DNA from 3 places in the Micromonospora palythoicola genome. Region 3 is predicted to be linked to each of the others. Evidence: riboswitches for the same ligand, from Rfam matches in the RefSeq annotation. Region 3 holds a riboswitch; each other region holds the start of a gene.
What was found. A riboswitch is a leader RNA that binds a small molecule or an ion and turns the genes downstream of it on or off. The one in region 3 is predicted to bind cobalamin.

Region 1 (6,051 bases), on a different contig from region 3:
CTCGCGGTCGAAGATCATGATCAGCTCGGCGGGCTCGTCGAGCGCTGTCATCGAGTGGGGTGTCATCGTGGAGAACTCGGCCGCCTCGCCCTTGCCGACCTCGATCTGCCGTTCGCCGAGCCACAGCAGCACCCTGCCGTCGAGCACCAGGAACCAGTCGTACCCCGGATGGACCCGCTGGGCCGGCATCGTCGCCTCGGGTTCCAACCGGACCTTTATCGCCATGGTGCGCCCGTCGGCGCGGCTCAGCGGCCAGGTGGTGCGCGAACCCGAACGGTGCTGAACGGGACGGATCACCACGTCCTCGTCGCTGGTCGCCTCGAAGAGGACGTCGAGGCTGACCTGTAGCGCGTTTGCCAGCGGCACCAGCACGTCGAGGCTGAGTGTGCGTTTGCCCGTTTCGACCCGGCTGATCGTCGACGGGCTGAGGTTGGTGCGCTCGGCGAGTTCGTCAAGGGAGTAGCCGAGCGTGGTGCGGATGCTTCGCAGCCGGGTGCGCGCCAGCTGCTCGACTTCACTGCGACCGGTCATGGCTCAAGCATGACCCCGTCTTGCGAATTCCGCAAACCATCTTTCAGCAAGCGCCAGACGTTCCTACGCTTGACGCATGACGAACCACGCCCACGAAGCCTCCGATCACCCACCCCACCAGCGCATCGTCCGGCGGTGCGACGTCGCCGTCATCGGCGGATCGGCGGCCGGTCTGGCGGCTGCGCTGCAACTCGCTCGTCAGCGACGCTCGGTCATCGTCGTCGACGACGGCACCCCGCGGAACGCGCCGGCCGCGCACATGCACGGCTACCTCGGACGCGAGGGCACCCCGCCCGAGCAGATGCGGACCATCGGGCGCGAAGAGGTCCGTAGCTATGGTGGCAACGTCCTCACCGGCCGGGTCCTGGCGGTGCGCAAGGAGGACGACGGCTTCCACCTCGCGCTCTCGGGCGGCCACGGTCTCGTCGCCCGCCGGGTACTGGCCGCGACCGGCATCGCCGACGAGCTTCCCGACATCGAGGGCCTCGCCGAGCGTTGGGGCCGCCAGGTGATCAACTGTCCGTTCTGCCATGGCTGGGAGGTCCGCGACCTGCGGGTCGTGCAGATCGTCACGACGCCGATGGGACTGCACCCGACCCAGCTGATGCGGCACCTGACCGACCGGTTGACCGTGGTGCCGCATGACGCGACGGGGATCGACCCGGCCGTGGTGCGGACCCTCGTCGCCTCCGGGGTTGCGGTGGTCGAGGGCACGGTGCGCCGGGTGGCCGACGCCGACCCGGACGGTTCACTCGTCGTCGAGCTCGCCGACGGCCGCAACCTGCCCGCCGACGCGGTCCTCGCCGGGGCCCGGTTCCGCCCCCGGGTCGAGATGCTCGCCGGGCTGGGCATCGACATCACGGCTCACCCCAGCGGACTCGGTGACCTCGTCGCGGTCGACTCCACCGGACGTACCAGCGTGCCGGGCGTGTACGCCGCCGGGAACCTGACGGACCCGAGCGCCCAGGTCCTGCCGGCCGCCGCGAACGGCAGCCGGGTCGGTGCCCAGATCGCCTTCGACCTCGCCGCCGAGGACACCACGGCGGGTGTCCGCCCCTGCGGCGTCGAGGTCGAGTGGGACAGCCGGTACGGGGACCAGGAACGCATGTGGAGCGCCAACCCGAACGGCACCCTCGTGGCGGAGGCGACGGACCTGCCCCCCGGACGGGCGCTCGACGTCGGCGCGGGTGAGGGAGCCGACGCGATCTGGCTGGCCGAACGAGGTTGGCAGGTGACCGCCTCCGACGTCTCCGGCAGGGCACTGGACCGCGTCCGGGCGGAAGCGGAACGTCGCGGGCTCGACGTGCGTACGCTGCACCGCGACGCCAACGACCGGGCCGCCTTCGCGGACGAGACCTACGACCTGGTCTCCCTGCAGTACGGATCGTTCCAGCGCACCCCCGAGCAGCGCGGCCTGCGCAACCTGCTCGACGCCGTGGCCGTCGGTGGGACGCTGCTCGTCGTCGGCCACGACCTGACGCCGCTCCAGCAGCCGGCGGACCCCGCTGAGCACACCCGCATGTACGACCCGCAGGCGTACGTCGGCATCGACGAGATCGCCGCCGCGATCACGGCCTCGGGCAGCTGGCGCATCGAGGTGAACGAGAGCCGGCCGCGCCCCCCGGGAGCGATCAGCACCCACCACGTCAACGACGTCGTGCTGCGCGCCGTCCGGCTGGACAAGGATTAACACGGCCACACCGGGTCGGCCGGCGACCAGGCGTAGTCCGAGCACGACGCGACGGCGCAGATCCGGTTGACGCGCCGTGACCAGCGGCCGTCAGTCATCCGTCGAGCGAGGCGTCCAGCGCCCGCGGCGAGGTAGCCCGCGAGGGCCGTTGCGGACAGTCCGAGCGTCTCAGTCCTCCTCGGTGCGGTCGAGCAGGGCCCGGCGCAGGGCCGGCCGGTGCTCGCGGCGGATCTCTGCCTCGCGGTAGCGGCGCCGGTCGCCGTCGTTCTGGGGGAGCAGCGGTGGCACCGGCCGGGGTTGGCCGTCGTCGTCGACGGCGACCATGACCAGGTGGGCGGTGGCCACGTCGGTCGGTGGGACGGCCCGGTCCCACCGGTCGGCGGTGGCCTTGACGGTGCCCTCCATGGAGCTGCGTCCGGCCCAGGCGAGCGTGGTGGTCGTGTCGTACACGGGGCGTCCGTCCTCGGAAAGGAGACCACCGACCGACCGGTGGGCGCGCACGTCGAGGAACACGCCGTCGCGGCGCGTCACCCCGCCCGGCCCACCCGCGAGGTCGACGGCAGCGCACACACCTTGTGTACGCAGCGCGGGCAGGTCTTCGGACTCGTGGGCGGTGCCGGAGTCGTCCGGTCTCCTACTGGCCGTCGCTTCCCAGGCCGGGCGGCCCAGTGCGTGGAGACGGCGGTAGTTCCCACTCACCGCTGCGGGGCAGCCCCGGATTCTCACCGGGTTCCCTCTTACGACGCCCCACCGTTGACGGTCGGGCGAACCAGCGCCGTCGCTCACCCTATCCCGTTGTGGGCACCGCACTAGGATCAAGGAATGATCAGCGTCATCACGCCTGTTCTGCCGGCGCACGTTGACATGCTCGCCCAGGCCCACGAATCCCTGCTCCGGCAGGACGGCGGCCCGGACTGGGAGTGGCTGATCCAGATCGACGGCACCCCCGAGCGGCCGGTCGAGGTGGACTTCCCGGCGGCGGTCGACGACGGCCGGATCCGGGTTGCCGCCAACGGGGACAGACTCGGCGTCAGCGCGGCGCGCAACCGGGCCCTGCTGCGCGCCACCGGGCGCTGGGTGGCGCCGCTCGACGCCGACGACGAGTTCTTCCCGGACGCGCTCGCACTGCTCTCCGAGCCGTTGCGTACCCGCCCGGAGGTGAGGTTCGTCTTCGGTGAGAGCGTCGACGTCTTCCCGGACGGCAAGCGGCTGGCCCGCTTCACCCGCCAGCCGTACCAGCCGGGTCCGGTGCCACCCGGGCGCCTGGAGGAGATCTGGCGGCACCACAAGAACCTCTTGTTCCATCCGGGCGCGGTGATGTTCGACCGCACCTGGTTGCTCGCCGCCGGTGGGTGGCCGGCCGGTACCCAGATGGAGGACCAGGACGTCCTGCTGGCCATCTCGACGTTCGCGCCGGGGTGGTACGTGCCGCACCCGGTCCATCTCTACCGGCAGCACCGGGACCAGACCGTGCGGACCGCCCGGTTCGAGGCCAACCGGGAGAGCTACCGCCGGTGGACCCATGCCCGGCTGGTCGCGCTGCGGACGCTGCGCGGCGACGATCCCGACGAGTTGCGGAAGCTGGAGACGCCCTTGCCCACGCCCGAGGAGATCAGCACGTTCACGACGCCGGAATGGCAGGCCGAGATCGCCCGCCAGGTCACCGCCGGATGAGCGCACCGGCCAGCTGCGAACTGCGGGTCAGCCGGAACGATCAGGAACTGAGGCTGGTCACCGGTGCCCGAGCCGAGATCGAACGACGCAACCGTACGATCCCCGACGCGGACAACTTCCGGCACGAGGTGCTCGGGGCCGGTTGGATCAGCGACGGCGTCGACCTGGCCGCGATGGTCGCCGCCGGCGCGGACGGCTGGGATCTGGAGATCGGCGAGTCCGGGGCCGGGGCCCCCGCCGCGTTGCGGCTGCTCCTCGCAGACCTGCTCCCGGCCGGGGCGGTGGACGAACTGGCCGCGCTCGCCGACGGGCTGCGCGACGACCCGATGCCCTGGCATGCCGAGTGGATCCCGCCCGTCCCGCCGGCCCTGGCCAGCGCGGGCGCCGCCTGGTTCGACGTGCTGGTGCCGTCGGTCAACTGGCGGCAGGACGACGCCGCCGCCGATCCGGTGGCGCATCACCGGCACGCCCGGATCATTTGGGCGCCGCGCTGGTGCGTCGTCGTCTGGACCGGACGGACCGGTGGCGAGGGCTCGAAGTACCGGACGTGGGGGCTGCCCGACCGGCGGTTCGAGGGTCGGCCGTCGGGCGGCAGCGGCGCGGAGCGGATGGCCCGCGTCCTGCGCGCGGTGGTGCGGCACATCGAGTGGTCCGTCGACATGGTCGACCTGGAGTTGGAGACCTGGGAGAACTACTTCCTGACGCAGGCGGCCGGCGACGGCGGCCTGTTCGTCGGGCCGGACTTCCACCGCCTGCAGCGCCACCTCGCCCTGCTCGGCCACGGCACCGCGCTCAACCGGGACGCCATGCGTACCCTGGTCCGCCGGATCGAGATCCAGCCGGGCATCCCTGCCGACGTCCGCGACCTGGTCAGGGAGAAGTGCGAGCGGTTCCTGTCCCAGTCGCAGGCGCAGCGCCGGGCGGTCCGGCAGTCGTTCGACCTCGTCGCCAACGCCACCTCGGGCCAGCAGTTCCGGCTGGCCCAGGAGCGGGCCGACCGGGACGGCGCCTTCCAGGCCATCGTGGGGATACTGGCGGCCGTCTTCGTGGCACCCGGTCTGATCGCCGCGTTCTACGGGGCGAACGTGAAGGGCCTGCCGGGCGCCGACGCGCGGGAGGGCCTCTGGTTCATGCTGCTCGGTTCGGTCCTCGCCGGACTGATCAGCGTCTGCCTGATCCTGGTGGTGCGGGCCCGATCACGCCGTCCCCGGAGCTGAGCGGCGCAGCACGGGCCGCCGGGCCGGGTGGCGGCCCGCAACGGGCCGCCACCTGCTCCGACGCGAGCATTCACATCGGGGTGGTCCGGGCGGCGAGGAACTGTTCCCAGGTTTCGGTGCCGGTCGATGCTTCGACCGCGAGGTTGGCGCCGGATCGGTAGGCCCTTCCCAGCTTGCCGGGAACGTGGATCGGAAGGCGGATACGGCGCTTGCCGACGGCGGCGAGATAGCTACGTTGGAGTTCCTCCAGGGTGTACGTGTCTGGTCCCGCCAGGTCGGCCCCTCGGCCAACTGGGTCTTGCAGGGTCAACTGGGCGAGCCGCGATGCCACTTCGGCGGAGGCGACCGGCTGCCAGCGGACTCCGGTGGGCGCGAGCAGGACCGGCAACTTTGCCATTGCCCGGACTGTCCGCAACGCCAGGTCGTGAAACTGCGCGGCGCGCAGGATCGTGTGCGGGATGCCGGAGGTAGCCACGATCCGCTCCGCCTGCGCCTTGCGGGCGAAGTAGCCGACCGGGACGGCGTCCGCGCCGATGACCGAGATGAGTATCAGGTGTTCCACGGTGCCCGCCCGCCGGGCGGCCCGGACCAGGTTACCGGTGCTGACGTCGTCGCCCTTGGGTCCACCGGCGAGGTGGAGCACGATGCGTACCCGGTCGAGAGCGTGGTCGATCTCGTCCGTGGCCAACAGATCGACGGCCGCGTGCCGCACGCCCTCGACCGGCTGCCGGTTGTGACGGCTGAGGGTTCGGACCGTCTGCCCGGCATGCCGAAGCAGCGGTACGACCTGCGAACCCAGCAGACCGGTACCGCCGGTGACCAGAGTTGTGGAGGACATCTGTCGATCTCCCTCTTGTACGTTTGGACTGTGACACGGCTACGACCCGAACCGGCCAGCAGACGTGACATGACGGTCCAGGGCTCCGCGCTGCTCGACCG
Region 2 (6,051 bases), on a different contig from region 3:
AGCGAGCGACCTCAGGCTCAGCGACCCCACATCGAATGGGAAGGCGACCAAGGTCGGCAAGCGCCGTCGACACGGACGGCGTGATGATCGTTCGTGGCGCAGGCAAAGACAGAACGTTCGGTCTTGACGAGCCAGGCCTCACCCTGGCATGCTTTAGAGACAGAACGTTCGGTCTCCCACCTCTCCGTTGAAAGGGTCACCCGTGACCACCATTGCTGCCCCCGGTATCTCCGAGGCTGCCGCCGCCCTGCGGCGGCTGTACTTCGTCCGCTTCGTGTTCGCCATCGCGTGGGCGGGCGTGACGATCGCGACCGCCAGGGAGATCGGTCCCCTCGCGGTGGCGTTGTTCGTGCTCTACCCGCTGTTCGACGTGGGCGCGGCCATCTTCGACCTTCGTTCGTCAAGGTCCACCGGCTCGCCGGCCCTGCTGTATGTGAACATCGCGGTGAGCCTCGTCGCGGCGGTCGGAGTGGGTGTGGCCGGCGCGTCCGGTGTTCCCGCTGTCCTACGGGTCTGGGGTGCCTGGGCGATCGCCGCCGGTCTGGTCCAGTTGGTCGTCGGTGTCACCCGTCGGCGGATGGGCGGCCAGTGGCCGATGATCATCAGCGGTGGCATCTCGGTTCTGGCTGGTGGGTCCTTCGTCGTGGCCGCCGCCGCGGACAACCCGTCGCTGATCAACGCGGCCGGCTACGCCATTCCCGGCGCCATCTTCTTCCTGATCGCGGCTGTCCGCCTCGGCCGTGCCGCGAAGGGCAGCTGACATGACCTCACTCGAGTACGACGTCGTCGTGATCGGTGCCGGCCCCGTCGGGGAGAACGTTGCCGACCGGGTCGTGCGGGGCGGGCTGACCGCCGCCATCGTCGAGCGGGAGTTGGTCGGTGGCGAGTGCTCCTACTGGGCCTGCATGCCGACCAAGGCGTTGCTGCGCAGCGCGTCCGCGTTGCGGGCCGCTCGCCAGTTGCCCGGTGCCCGGGAGGCTTCGACGGGCAACCTGGACGCGGCTGCGGTGCTCGGCCGGCGCGACGCCTTCGCATCGCACTGGCGGGACGACGGACAGGTCTCCTGGCTGGAGTCAGCCGGTATCGCCCTGCACCGTGGTCAGGGGCGGATCGGCTCTGCCCGCGTTGTCGAGGTGACCGGCGTCGACGGTGTCACGACCCGGCTGACCGCGCGGCATGCGGTGGTCGTGGCGACCGGCAGCAGCGCACTGTTGCCGGACATCCCGGGTCTGCGTGCGGCCGCGCCGTGGTCCAGCCGCGAGGCCGCCGCGGCCGGGTCGGTTCCCCGTCGGCTCGCCATCATCGGTGGTGGCGTGGTGGCGACCGAGATGGCGACCGCGTTCGCCGCACTGGGGTCTTCGGTGCAGGTGCTCGCCCGTGACGGTGTGCTCCCGTCGACGGAACCGTTCGCGGGCGAGTTGGTCAGGGAGTCGTTGCGCGAGGCCGGTGTGTCGGTACGCGTCGGCGCGGAGGCCGTTTCCGTCGACCGCGACGATCGCGGGGTCGTCCACATCGCCACGCGCGACGGCGAGCGGGTCGAGGCGGACGAGGTGCTGGTGGCGGTCGGCCGGACGCCGAACACCCAGGACATCGGCCTTGACCGGGTGGGGCTGGTGCCGGGTGCCTGGCTGGCGGTCGACGACACGTTGCGCGTGATCGGTGGCGGTGGGTGGCTGTATGCCGCGGGTGACGTGAACCGGCGGGTGCTGCTGACCCATCAGGGCAAGTACCAGGCGCGCGCGGTGGGCGATGTGATCGTGGCCCGGGCCAAGGGTGAGAGGGTCGAGGACGGCCGGTGGGGGCGGCACGCCGCGACGGCCGACGAACGTGCGGTGCCGCAGGTGGTGTTCAGCGACCCGGAGGTCGCGTCGGTGGGCTTGACCGCAGCCGCGGCCGAGGCGGCCGGGCTGCGGATCCGGGTCGTGGACTACGACCTGGGCGCGGTCGCCGGAGCCACCCTGCACGCCGATGGCTACCAGGGGCATGCCCGGATGGTTGTCGACGAGGACCGGAAGGTGATCGTCGGCTGCACCCTCGCCGGTCCGGACGTGGCGGAGCTGATCCACGCCGCGACGATCGCCATCGTCGGCGAGGTCCCGCTCGACCGACTGTGGCATGCCGTGCCGGCGTACCCGACCGTCAGCGAGGTCTGGTTGCGGCTGTTGGAGACGTACGGCCGCTGACGGCCAGTCGAGTGCTCCACCGCCGCGGTTCATGTCCGATCGACGCGGTCCGGTATCGCCGACGCAACCCCGAGCCGTCGACACAGATCGAACGTTGTGCTCAACCACTGCTCACCCGTGCCCGGCCTGCTCGCCGTCCCGCAGGCCGGGCACTCGGGCCCAGCCGGCGGTGTGGCCCGTACGATGGCCGGTGGTGCTGGTTCGTCCCGCCCGGGTGGGTGGGGCGTCGTAAGAGGGAACCCGGTGCGAATCCGGGACTGCCCCGCAGCGGTGAACGGGAACGACCGCCGTCAACAGAGCACTGGACCGTGAGGTCTGGGAAGCGACGGCCAGTAGGCGACCTGGTGTCATGCCCGCGAGTCCGAAGACCTGCCAGTGCTGCGCACGCCGCCGGCGTGCGTCGCCGGCGGTCCCGTGGGAGGACCAGGGCGGAAGCCGGTACCCGAGGCGTACCCGTCTTCCCTCCCGTGTCCGCCGGACACTTCGAGGGAAGGAACCCTTGGTGAGTACCGTATTCGGGCAGAGCACCGTGCTCGGCTACCCACGCATCGGCGCGAACCGTGAACTGAAGAAGGCCGTCGAGGCGTACTGGGCCGGGACCATCGACGCCGAGGCTCTGGCCGACACCGCCGCCGGCCTCCGGGCGCAGGTGTGGCGGACGCTGCGCGACGCCCGTCTCGACGCGATCCCGTCGAACACCTTCTCCTACTACGACCAGATGCTCGACACGGCGGTCGCGGTCGGCGCGGTCCCGGCCCGGTTCGCCCGGCTGGGCCTGTCCGCGCTGGACACCTACTTCGCCATGGCACGGGGTGTCGACGCCGAGCCGGCGTTGGAGCTGACGAAGTGGTTCGACACCAACTACCACTACCTGGTGCCCGAGATCGCCCCGGACACCGTCTTCACCGCCAACCCGGCGAAGGCGCTGGACGAGTACGCCGAAGCCCGCGACCTGGGCGTCACCACCCGGCCGGTGTTCGTCGGGCCGGCCACGTTCCTGCTGCTGGCCAAGGGCGTCGACCCGTTCGCCCGGCTCGACGACCTGGTCCAGACGTACGCCCGGATTCTCGCCGCGCTGGCGCACGCGGGTGTCGGCTGGGTGCAACTGGACGAGCCCGCCTACGCCGGCGACCGCAGCCCAGCCGAGATCGACGCCCTGCGCCGCACCTACACCCGGCTCGGCGACCTCACGCACCGGCCGCGGATCTTCGTGGCGACCTACTTCGGCGACCTCGGCGACGCGCTGCCGGCCCTGCTGGACACCCCGGTCGACGCCGTCGGTCTGGACCTGGTGGCCGGGGCGGGCAACCTGCACCGTCTCGCCGCCGCCGGCCCACTTGGCGGCAAGACCATCGTCGCCGGCCTGGTCGACGGTCGGAACGTCTGGCGTACCGACCTGCGGGCCGCTGTCGCGGCCGGCGCGACGGTCACCGGGCTGGCAGATCACGTCGCCGTCTCCTCGTCCTGCTCGCTGCTGCACGTGCCGGTCGACCTGTCCGCCGAGACCCACCTCGACCCCCGGTTGTCCGAGCGGCTGGCGTTCGCCCGGCAGAAGGTCGACGAGATCGTCGTGCTCGGCCGCGCGCTGCGCGACGGCACCACCGCGCTGCCCGCGCCCCTGCCGGCCACCCCGGCCGGCTGGCGTCACGACGACGTACGCGGCCGCCTCGCCGCGCTGCGCCCGGCCGACCGGCAGCGCGGCGACTATCCCACCCGGGCCGCCCGGCAGCAGGAACGACTGGGGCTGCCGGAGTTGCCGACCACCACGATCGGGTCGTTCCCGCAGACCGCCGAGCTACGGAGGGCCCGCGCCGCGCACCGGGCCGGCAGCCTCGACGACGCCGGCTACGCGTCCCGGATGCGCGCGGAGGTGCAGCAGGTCGTCCGGTTGCAGGAACAGCTGGGTCTGGACGTACTCGTGCACGGGGAACCGGAACGCAACGACATGGTGCAGTACTTCGGCGAGCAACTCGACGGTTTCGCCGCCACGCGGCACGGCTGGGTGCAGTCCTACGGCTCCCGCTGCGTACGCCCGCCGATCATCTACGGCGACGTGTCGCGCAAGGCACCGATGACCGTCGAGTGGTCCACCTACGCGCAGTCGTTGACCAGCAAACCGGTCAAGGGCATGCTCACCGGCCCGGTCACCATCCTGGCCTGGTCGTTCGTCCGTACCGATCAGCCCCTCGCGGACACCGCCGACCAGGTCGCGCTGGCCCTTCGCGACGAGTGCCGCGACCTGGAGTCCGCCGGTATCCGGGTCATCCAGGTCGACGAGCCGGCGCTACGGGAGACGCTGCCGCTGCGCCGGGCCGACCAGAAGACGTACCTGGACTGGGCGGTGGCGGCGTTCCGGCTGGCCACCAGCGGCGTCGCCGACGACACCCAGATCCACACCCACCTGTGCTACTCGGAGTTCGGCGAGGTGATCGGTGCCATCGACGCCCTCGACGCCGACGTCACCAGCATCGAGGCGTCCCGGTCCAAGATGGAGGTCCTCGATAACCTGGCCGCGATCGGCTACGGCCGGGGTGTGGGCCCCGGGGTCTGGGACATCCACTCGCCCCGGGTGCCGTCGCGCGACGAGGTGATCGAGGCGCTGCGCCGGGCCGTCGCGGCCGTGCCGGCCCGCCGGTTGTGGGTGAATCCGGACTGCGGCCTCAAGACGCGCGGCTATCCGGAGGTCGAGGCGTCCCTGCGGCATCTGGTCGCCGCCGCCGCCGAGGTACGCGGGAGCTGATCCGTACCGGTCCGATCGCTGGCCGATCTGAGCGGAACTCTCGAAAGGACCGGTTGGTCGGCACGGGGTGAACCGTGCCGGCCAACCGGCTTCAGCACCGACGAGTGTTGTCAGCCGAGGGTGCCGCCGATGTGTTTCCAGTCGCTCCAGGTGCCTTGCCAGGTTTTCTGGTAGACGGTGCCGCCGGGGCTGCGGGCGAAGACGTCGTACTGGCCGTCGTGGTAGGTGACGGCGGGGGTGCCGGCGACGGTGCCGCCGAGGGATTCCCAGCCGAGCCAGCTGCCGTTTCGCCAGGTGTTCTGGCTGAGTTGGCCGCTGGGGCTGATGCCGAAGACGTGGTGTTCGCCGTTGGCGTGGACGGCGCCGAGTCCGCCGTCGACGATGCCGCCGATGCTCTTCCAGTCGCTCCAGGTGCCGCGCCAGGTCTTCTGGTAGACCACGCCTCGTGGGCTGCGGGCGAAGACGTCGTACTGGCCGTCGTGGTAGGTGACGGCGGGGGTGCCGGCGACGGTGCCGCCGAGGGATTCCCAGCCGAGCCAGCTGCCGTTTCGCCAGGTGTTCTGACTCAACTGGCCGCTGGGGCTGATGCCGAAGACGTGGTATTCGCCGTTGACGTAGACGGCGGCGAGTCCGCCTTGGATGATGCCGCCGAGACTTTTCCAGTCGCTCCAGGTGCCTTGCCAGGTCCACCGACCCCCCACTCGCTGGTCTTTCCGGGCGCCCAGCCGACGGTCGGCGGCCCAGCCACGCAGATCACGTCTGTCCCAGAATCGGATCGCTGCCCGCTGGCGTACTGCGGTCGCGGTCGCGTTCGCAGCCAGGCGAGCTCATCTCGAGTGGTGTTCCTAGCGACGCGCGGGTCACCCGCGCCACGGAACGCGGCTATCGCCCGCCGGCCGTGATGAAGCCGGCCGTGCGCGTTGCCGTGGCCCACCGCCGGTGCCACCGGGGCATGTCAGGACGATCGATGTCCGGCATGAGCGGAGCCTAGCAGCGCCGACCACGCGCTGCTGACCGTCGGTGTCGCTGCCCGCCCCGCACCACCTGTTCGGCCGGACCACCGGCGGTGGCGTTCGTGCTGCCGGCTTCCTACGATCGGCCTTCGCCTCATTCGCGGCCGAACGGACC
Region 3 (6,051 bases):
GACTGGCAGTCCTGCGTGGAGATCGCCCGGGGGCAGGCCCGCGACGGATCGCACCTGCTGGACCTCTGCGTCGACTACGTCGGCCGCGACGGCACCACCGACATGCGTGAGCTGGCCGGCCGGTTCGCCACCGCCTCCACGCTGCCGATCATGCTGGACTCGACCGAGCCGGCGGTGATCGAGGCCGGCCTGGAGATGCTCGGCGGCCGGTGCGTGGTCAACTCGGTCAACTTCGAGGACGGCGACGGCCCCGACTCCCGCTACGCGCGGGTGATGCCGGTGGTCGCCGAGCACGGTGCCGCCGTGGTCGCGCTGCTCATCGACGAGGAGGGCCAGGCCCGCACGGCGGAGTGGAAGGTACGGGTGGCCGAGCGGCTGATCGAGGACCTCACCGGCCGGTGGGGGCTGCGCCGCGCGGACATCCTCATCGACGCGCTGACCTTCCCGATCGCCACCGGTCAGGAGGAGACCCGCCGCGACGGCATCGAGACCATCGAGGCGATCCGGGAGATCGCCCGCCGCTGGCCCGGGGTGAACTTCACGCTGGGTATCTCGAACGTCTCGTTCGGACTGAACCCGGCGGCCCGGCAGGTGCTCAACTCGGTCTTCCTGCACGAGTGCGTGCAGGCCGGGCTCACCTCGGCGATCGTGCACGCCAGCAAGATCCTGCCGATGTCGAAGATCCCCGACGAGCAGCGCGAGATCGCCCTCGACCTGGTCTACGACCGGCGTCGCGAGGGCTACGACCCGGTGCAGCGGTTCATCGAGGTCTTCGAGGGTGTGGACGCCGCCTCGGCGCGTGCCACCCGGGCCGAGGAGCTGGCGGCCCTGCCGCTCAACGAGCGGCTCAAGCGGCGGATCATCGACGGGGAGCGCAACGGCCTGGAGGCCGACCTCGACGCGGCGATGGCCGCCGGCACCGCCCCGCTGCTCATCATCAACGACATCCTGCTGGACGGCATGAAGGTCGTCGGTGAGCTGTTCGGCTCCGGGCAGATGCAGCTGCCGTTCGTGTTGCAGTCCGCCGAGGTGATGAAGACCGCGGTGGCGTACCTCGAACCGCACATGGAGAAGGCTGACGACGGCGGCAAGGGCCGCATCGTGCTCGCCACCGTCAAGGGCGACGTGCACGACATCGGCAAGAACCTGGTGGACATCATCCTGTCCAACAACGGCTACGAGGTGGTGAACATCGGCATCAAGCAGCCGATCTCCGCCATCCTCGACGCCGCCGAGCAGCATCGCGCCGACGCCATCGGCATGTCGGGTCTGCTGGTCAAGAGCACCGTCATCATGAAGGAGAACCTGGTCGAGATGGCGTCGCGCGGGGTCGCGGAGCGCTGGCCGGTCCTGCTCGGTGGCGCGGCGCTGACCCGGGCGTACGTCGAGGACGACCTGCGGTCGATGTTCCCCGGCCAGGTGCACTACGCCCGCGACGCCTTCGAGGGCCTGTCCCTGATGGACCGGGTGATGGCCGCCAAGCGCGGCGGTGCCCCGGTGGTGGACGCCGAGCGGGAGGCGGCCCTGGCGGCCCGGCGGGCCCGCCGGGAACGGCAGCGCGCGGTGGTCGCCGAGTCGCTGCCGGAACTGCACGACACCTCGGTACGCTCCGACGTCGCGGTCGACGTGCCGGTGCCGGTCGCACCGTTCCACGGCACCCGGGTGATCAAGGGGGTGCCGCTTGCCGACTACGCGGCGCTGCTGGACGAGCGGGCCACCTTCATGGGCCAGTGGGGCCTGCGCGGTGCGCGCGGCGGCAAGGGACCGTCGTACGAGGAGCTGGTGGAGACCGAGGGCCGGCCGAGGCTGCGCTACTGGCTGGACCGGCTGATCGCCGACCAGGTGCTGGAGGCGGCCGTGGTGTACGGCTACTTCCCGGCCTACTCCGAGGGCAACGACCTGGTCGTCCTGGACGAGAACGGGCACGCCGAGCGGGCCCGGTTCACCTTCCCCCGGCAACGCCAGGAGCGCCGGCTCTGCCTGGCCGACTTCTTCCGCCCGCGCGGCGGCGACCTGGACGTGGTCGCGTTGCAGCTGGTCACCGTCGGTCAGCCGGTCAGCGAGTACGCGGCCAAGCTGTTCGCCCGCAACGAGTACCGCGACTACCTGGAGGTGCACGGGCTGTCGGTGCAGCTCACCGAGGCCCTCGCCGAGTACTGGCACAAGCGGGTCCGGTCCGAGCTACGGCTGCCCGACGGCCGTACCGTCGCCGACGACGACCCGGCCGACCTGGCCGGACTGCTGCGCACCGACTACCGGGGCTGCCGGTACGCGTTCGGCTACCCGGCCTGCCCCGACCTGGAGGACCGGGCGAAGATCGTGAACCTGCTCGGTGCCGAGCGGATCGGTGTGCAGTTGTCGGAGGAGTTCCAGCTGATGCCGGAGCAGGCCACCGACGCCATCGTCGTCCACCACCCCGAGGCCAGCTACTTCAACGCCAAGTGACGACCACAGGTGCCGTGACCCGCACTTCCGGCACCTGCGGTAGGCGTTGAACCATGATCAGGCCGTCAGGGGCTTCGGGTTCGTCATCGGCGGCCCGTCGTCGACGAACGCCTTGTCGATGAACTGGCGGGTGCGGTCCTCACTGGTGGACACCAGGTGGGGGTAGGCCCGCAGGGTGAATCCGGGGTCGGCGTCGCCCGGGTACGTCGACAGGGCCTTGATGCTCTTGCTGGGTTCAGCAGTACCGAGGCGCAGGTGTGCCGCAGGACGTGCATTTCGCTGCGCCGGTGGTCCTGCATGCCGGCAGCCCGGATGGCGGGCTTCCGTCGCCGCCGTGACCGCCGCGCGCCGCGTATTGATTCTGAGAGCGAATGCTTCACGCTTCGACAGGCGTCAGTCGCGTCTCGCAAGCGATTCAGGTTGTGACCCATCGAGTACCTTCAGCGCATGACGGCCTGAAGCACGACGACCTGTCGTGAGCATCGAGGGGTGATTCATGTCGACCTCGCCAGCCCAGCTCTACGTGGCCCTGGCTGCCCTTGCTGTGACAGTGGTCGGCCTGTGGGTAGCCCACAATCACCGCAGGCAACTACGTATGAAGCTTGCAGAGCGCCTCTTCGAGGCTTATGCCGCATTATGGGAGGTGACGGGGTCGCTGAGGCCGAAGCATGCGCCCTCGATGCGAGAGGCTGATCGGCGAGCATTGGATGCGGCCATGGACGATTGGTACTTCGAGAAGGGTTATGGTCTGCTCCTGCCAGCCGCTACTCGAAATTTGTTCTCCGCAATCAGACGTAATTTGACCAGTAGCGACGATCGCGTCCTACCGATGGCGCTCAGAGAGAGACTGAAGGTGTCTCCGACGGATCAACGGGAAGCGATACTCCTATGCGCCTGCCAGCGATACCTTTCGCTCCTCCGGACGCGAATGAAGGATGACCTTGCGGTTTATGGTCGCGTGTCCCACAAGTCGGGGTTGGTGGACGAGCGTGAGCTGCTCAGAGCCTGCGATATACGGCCTGGACCGAAAGCGACCCGGCGTAGGCCCTCGACCTCCATCTGCACATGTGGACTGTGCGATGTGCCGCGTGCCGACACTCCCATTCCGTAGGCTGTGCCGTTGAGAAAGCCAAGCTCCCGCGCACACCCTCGCCATCGCTCAGGCTGTCGGCCCGGGTAGACCGAAATCCCAAGGTGCTCCGGTGATCAGTACGCCGGCCGGAAGTCCGGGCCTTCGGCGGTTGTCACCACTTCCCAGCCGAAGGCTTCCAGGGTGATGTCGGTACGGGCACCGAAGGTTTGGAGCAGTCTGGCGACCGGCCCGTCCGGCAGGCTGTCGCCGACCGTGGCGAATACCTCGGCCGGGTCTTCTCCGAGCTGTTGTGCCACGATCCATGGCACCGCCAGAGCCACCATGAAGTCCCGGTCGTCGTCCGACGCCAGATATCGGGCGAGGCCGGTCGCCAGCACTGAGCGGCGTAGCAGATCGACGGAGTTCTGCCGCAGCGCCAGGGTGGCGAGGCGGGCGCCGTAGCGGCCGAGGGCGAGCGCGTTGGTGGGGTCGAGGGAGCGTAGGAAACTCTGCTCGATGCGTCGCGGCGCGCGGGCGAGGATCTCCTCCGCGAGTCGGTCCTGCTTCCCTGGGATTCTCTCCAGGTTGGGCTTCATGCCGCCAGGATGGCAGAAGACGGTCCGTCGACCGTGGAGCGTGCTTCCACAGGCGTCACGTCGCAGTTGACCCGCAGAGGAGCAGCCAGGCTCGGCGGCGGGGACCACCGGATGTGACGTCTGTTGCACGGACACGCCGACACACCATCTGGTGTCTTGCGTTCGTGGGCCACCCATATATGGTGTCACCCGTAGCTGGTTCGGCGCCCATCCGGGGCGGTCGAGGCAAGAGGGAACCCGGTGGAAATCCGGGGCTGCCCCGCAGCGGTGAGTGGGAACGACAGCCGTCACACAGCACTGGGCTCCGGCCTGGGAAGCGACGGCCAGTAGGAGCGCGCGAGCACGCCCACGAGTCCGAAGACCTGCCAGCACGCCGCCCGCACTCGTGGGCGGCGGCCGCAGGCCGCGTGGGACGGTCGACGCCATGAACGGGCCGTGCCGCCTGCGCGGATCCCGTGGCGTCCTCCCGCGTGTCCGAGGCCCTCGGTGACGGCGCGAGGAGAGAGACGTGACGGTCGTGCGGGAGATGGCGGCCTCCGGCCCAGCTGTGTCGGAGCAGCGCCGGCAGGTGATGCAGGTCCGCAAGCGCGACGGCGCCACGGAACCGGTGGACGTGAACAAGATCGTCCGGGCGGTGGAGCGGTGGGTGGCCGACCTCGACGAGGTCGATCCGCTGCGGGTGGCCACCAAGACCATCAGCGGTCTGTACGACGGTGCCACCACCGCCGAGTTGGACAAGCTGTCCATCCAGACGGCCGCCGAGCTGATCGGTGCGGAGCCGCAGTACTCGAAGCTGGCGGCGCGGCTGCTGGCCGCGTACGTGGACAAGGAGGTCCGTGGGCAGCAGGTGGCCAGCTTCAGCCAGTCCATCCGGTACGCGCACGGCTTGGGGCTGATCGGGGACGCGACCGCGGCGTTCGTGGCCCGCAACGCGCGCAAGCTGGACGACGCGGTGGACCCGGACGGTGACCTGCGGTTCGAGTACTTCGGACTGCGCACCGTCGCGGACCGCTACCTGCTGCGGCATCCGCAGACCCGGCTGGTGGTGGAGACGCCGCAGTACTGGCTGCTGCGGGTGGCCTGCGGGCTGTCGCAGACGCCGGGCGAGGCGATCGGGTTCTACCGGCTGATGTCCAGCCTGGCGTATCTGCCCAGTTCACCGACGCTGTTCAACTCGGGCACCCGGCACACCCAGATGTCGTCGTGTTTCCTGGTCGACTCGCCGCGCGACGAACTCGACTCGATCTACGAGCGTTACCACCAGGTGGCGAAGCTGTCGAAGTTCTCCGGCGGGATCGGCATCTCCTGGTCGCGGGTCCGCGGTCGGGGCGCGTTGATCCGGGGCACCAACGGCCGCTCCAACGGCATCGTGCCGTTCCTGAAGACCCTCGACGCCGGGGTGGCGGCGGTCAACCAGGGCGGCCGGCGCAAGGGCGCGGCCTGCGTGTACCTGGAGCCGTGGCACCCGGACATCGAGGAGTTCCTGGAGTTGCGGGACAACACCGGGGAGGAGTCCCGGCGTACCCACAACCTGAACCTGGCCAACTGGATCCCCGACGAGTTCATGCGGCGGGTCGAGGCGGACGGTGACTGGTCGCTGGTCGACCCGTCGGACGCGCCGGAGCTGCCGGACCTGTTCGGCGAGGCGTTCGACGAGGCGTACCGGGCGGCCGAGAAGAAGGCCGTCCGGACGGTCAAGGCCCGCGACCTCTACGGCCGGATGATGCGTACGCTCGCGCAGACCGGCAACGGGTGGATGACGTTCAAGGACGCCGCGAACCGGCTGTCCAACCAGACCGGTGCGCCCGGCAACACGATCCACCTGTCGAACCTGTGCACCGAGATCCTGGAGGTCAACAGCGACACCGAGACGGCCGTGTGCAACCTGGGCTCGGTGAACCTGGGCGCGCACGTCACCGCCGACGGCGTCGACTGGGA

Region 1: it holds a riboswitch for cobalamin, as region 3 does, so the genes downstream of both, V5O40_RS02430 (acyl-CoA thioesterase) here and V5O40_RS19950 (ribonucleoside-diphosphate reductase subunit alpha) in region 3, are expected to answer to the same signal.
Region 2: it holds a riboswitch for cobalamin, as region 3 does, so the genes downstream of both, metE (5-methyltetrahydropteroyltriglutamate--homocysteine S-methyltransferase) here and V5O40_RS19950 (ribonucleoside-diphosphate reductase subunit alpha) in region 3, are expected to answer to the same signal.

What each region holds. Positions count from the first base shown of each region.
Region 1 covers NZ_JBAGKI010000003.1:84,387-90,437, forward strand. The annotation lists gene V5O40_RS02420 (helix-turn-helix domain-containing protein) at 1-531, opposite strand, end outside; gene V5O40_RS02425 (bifunctional NAD(P)/FAD-dependent oxidoreductase/class I SAM-dependent methyltransferase) at 608-2,221, shown strand; partial or broken gene V5O40_RS02430 (acyl-CoA thioesterase) at 2,316-2,644, opposite strand; cobalamin riboswitch at 2,794-3,010, opposite strand; gene V5O40_RS02435 (glycosyltransferase family 2 protein) at 3,044-3,895, shown strand; gene V5O40_RS02440 (CorA family divalent cation transporter) at 3,892-5,112, shown strand; gene V5O40_RS02445 (SDR family oxidoreductase) at 5,183-5,950, opposite strand; gene V5O40_RS02450 (sigma-70 family RNA polymerase sigma factor) at 6,020-6,051, shown strand, end outside.
Region 2 covers NZ_JBAGKI010000003.1:155,501-161,551, forward strand. The annotation lists gene V5O40_RS02715 (hypothetical protein) at 203-760, shown strand; gene V5O40_RS02720 (dihydrolipoyl dehydrogenase family protein) at 762-2,183, shown strand; cobalamin riboswitch at 2,364-2,574, shown strand; gene metE (5-methyltetrahydropteroyltriglutamate--homocysteine S-methyltransferase) at 2,686-4,923, shown strand; gene V5O40_RS02730 (hypothetical protein) at 5,034-5,624, opposite strand.
Region 3 covers NZ_JBAGKI010000048.1:32,703-38,753, reverse strand. The annotation lists gene metH (methionine synthase) at 1-2,445, shown strand, start outside; gene V5O40_RS19955 (hypothetical protein) at 3,652-4,113, opposite strand; cobalamin riboswitch at 4,293-4,497, shown strand; gene V5O40_RS19950 (ribonucleoside-diphosphate reductase subunit alpha) at 4,640-6,051, shown strand, end outside.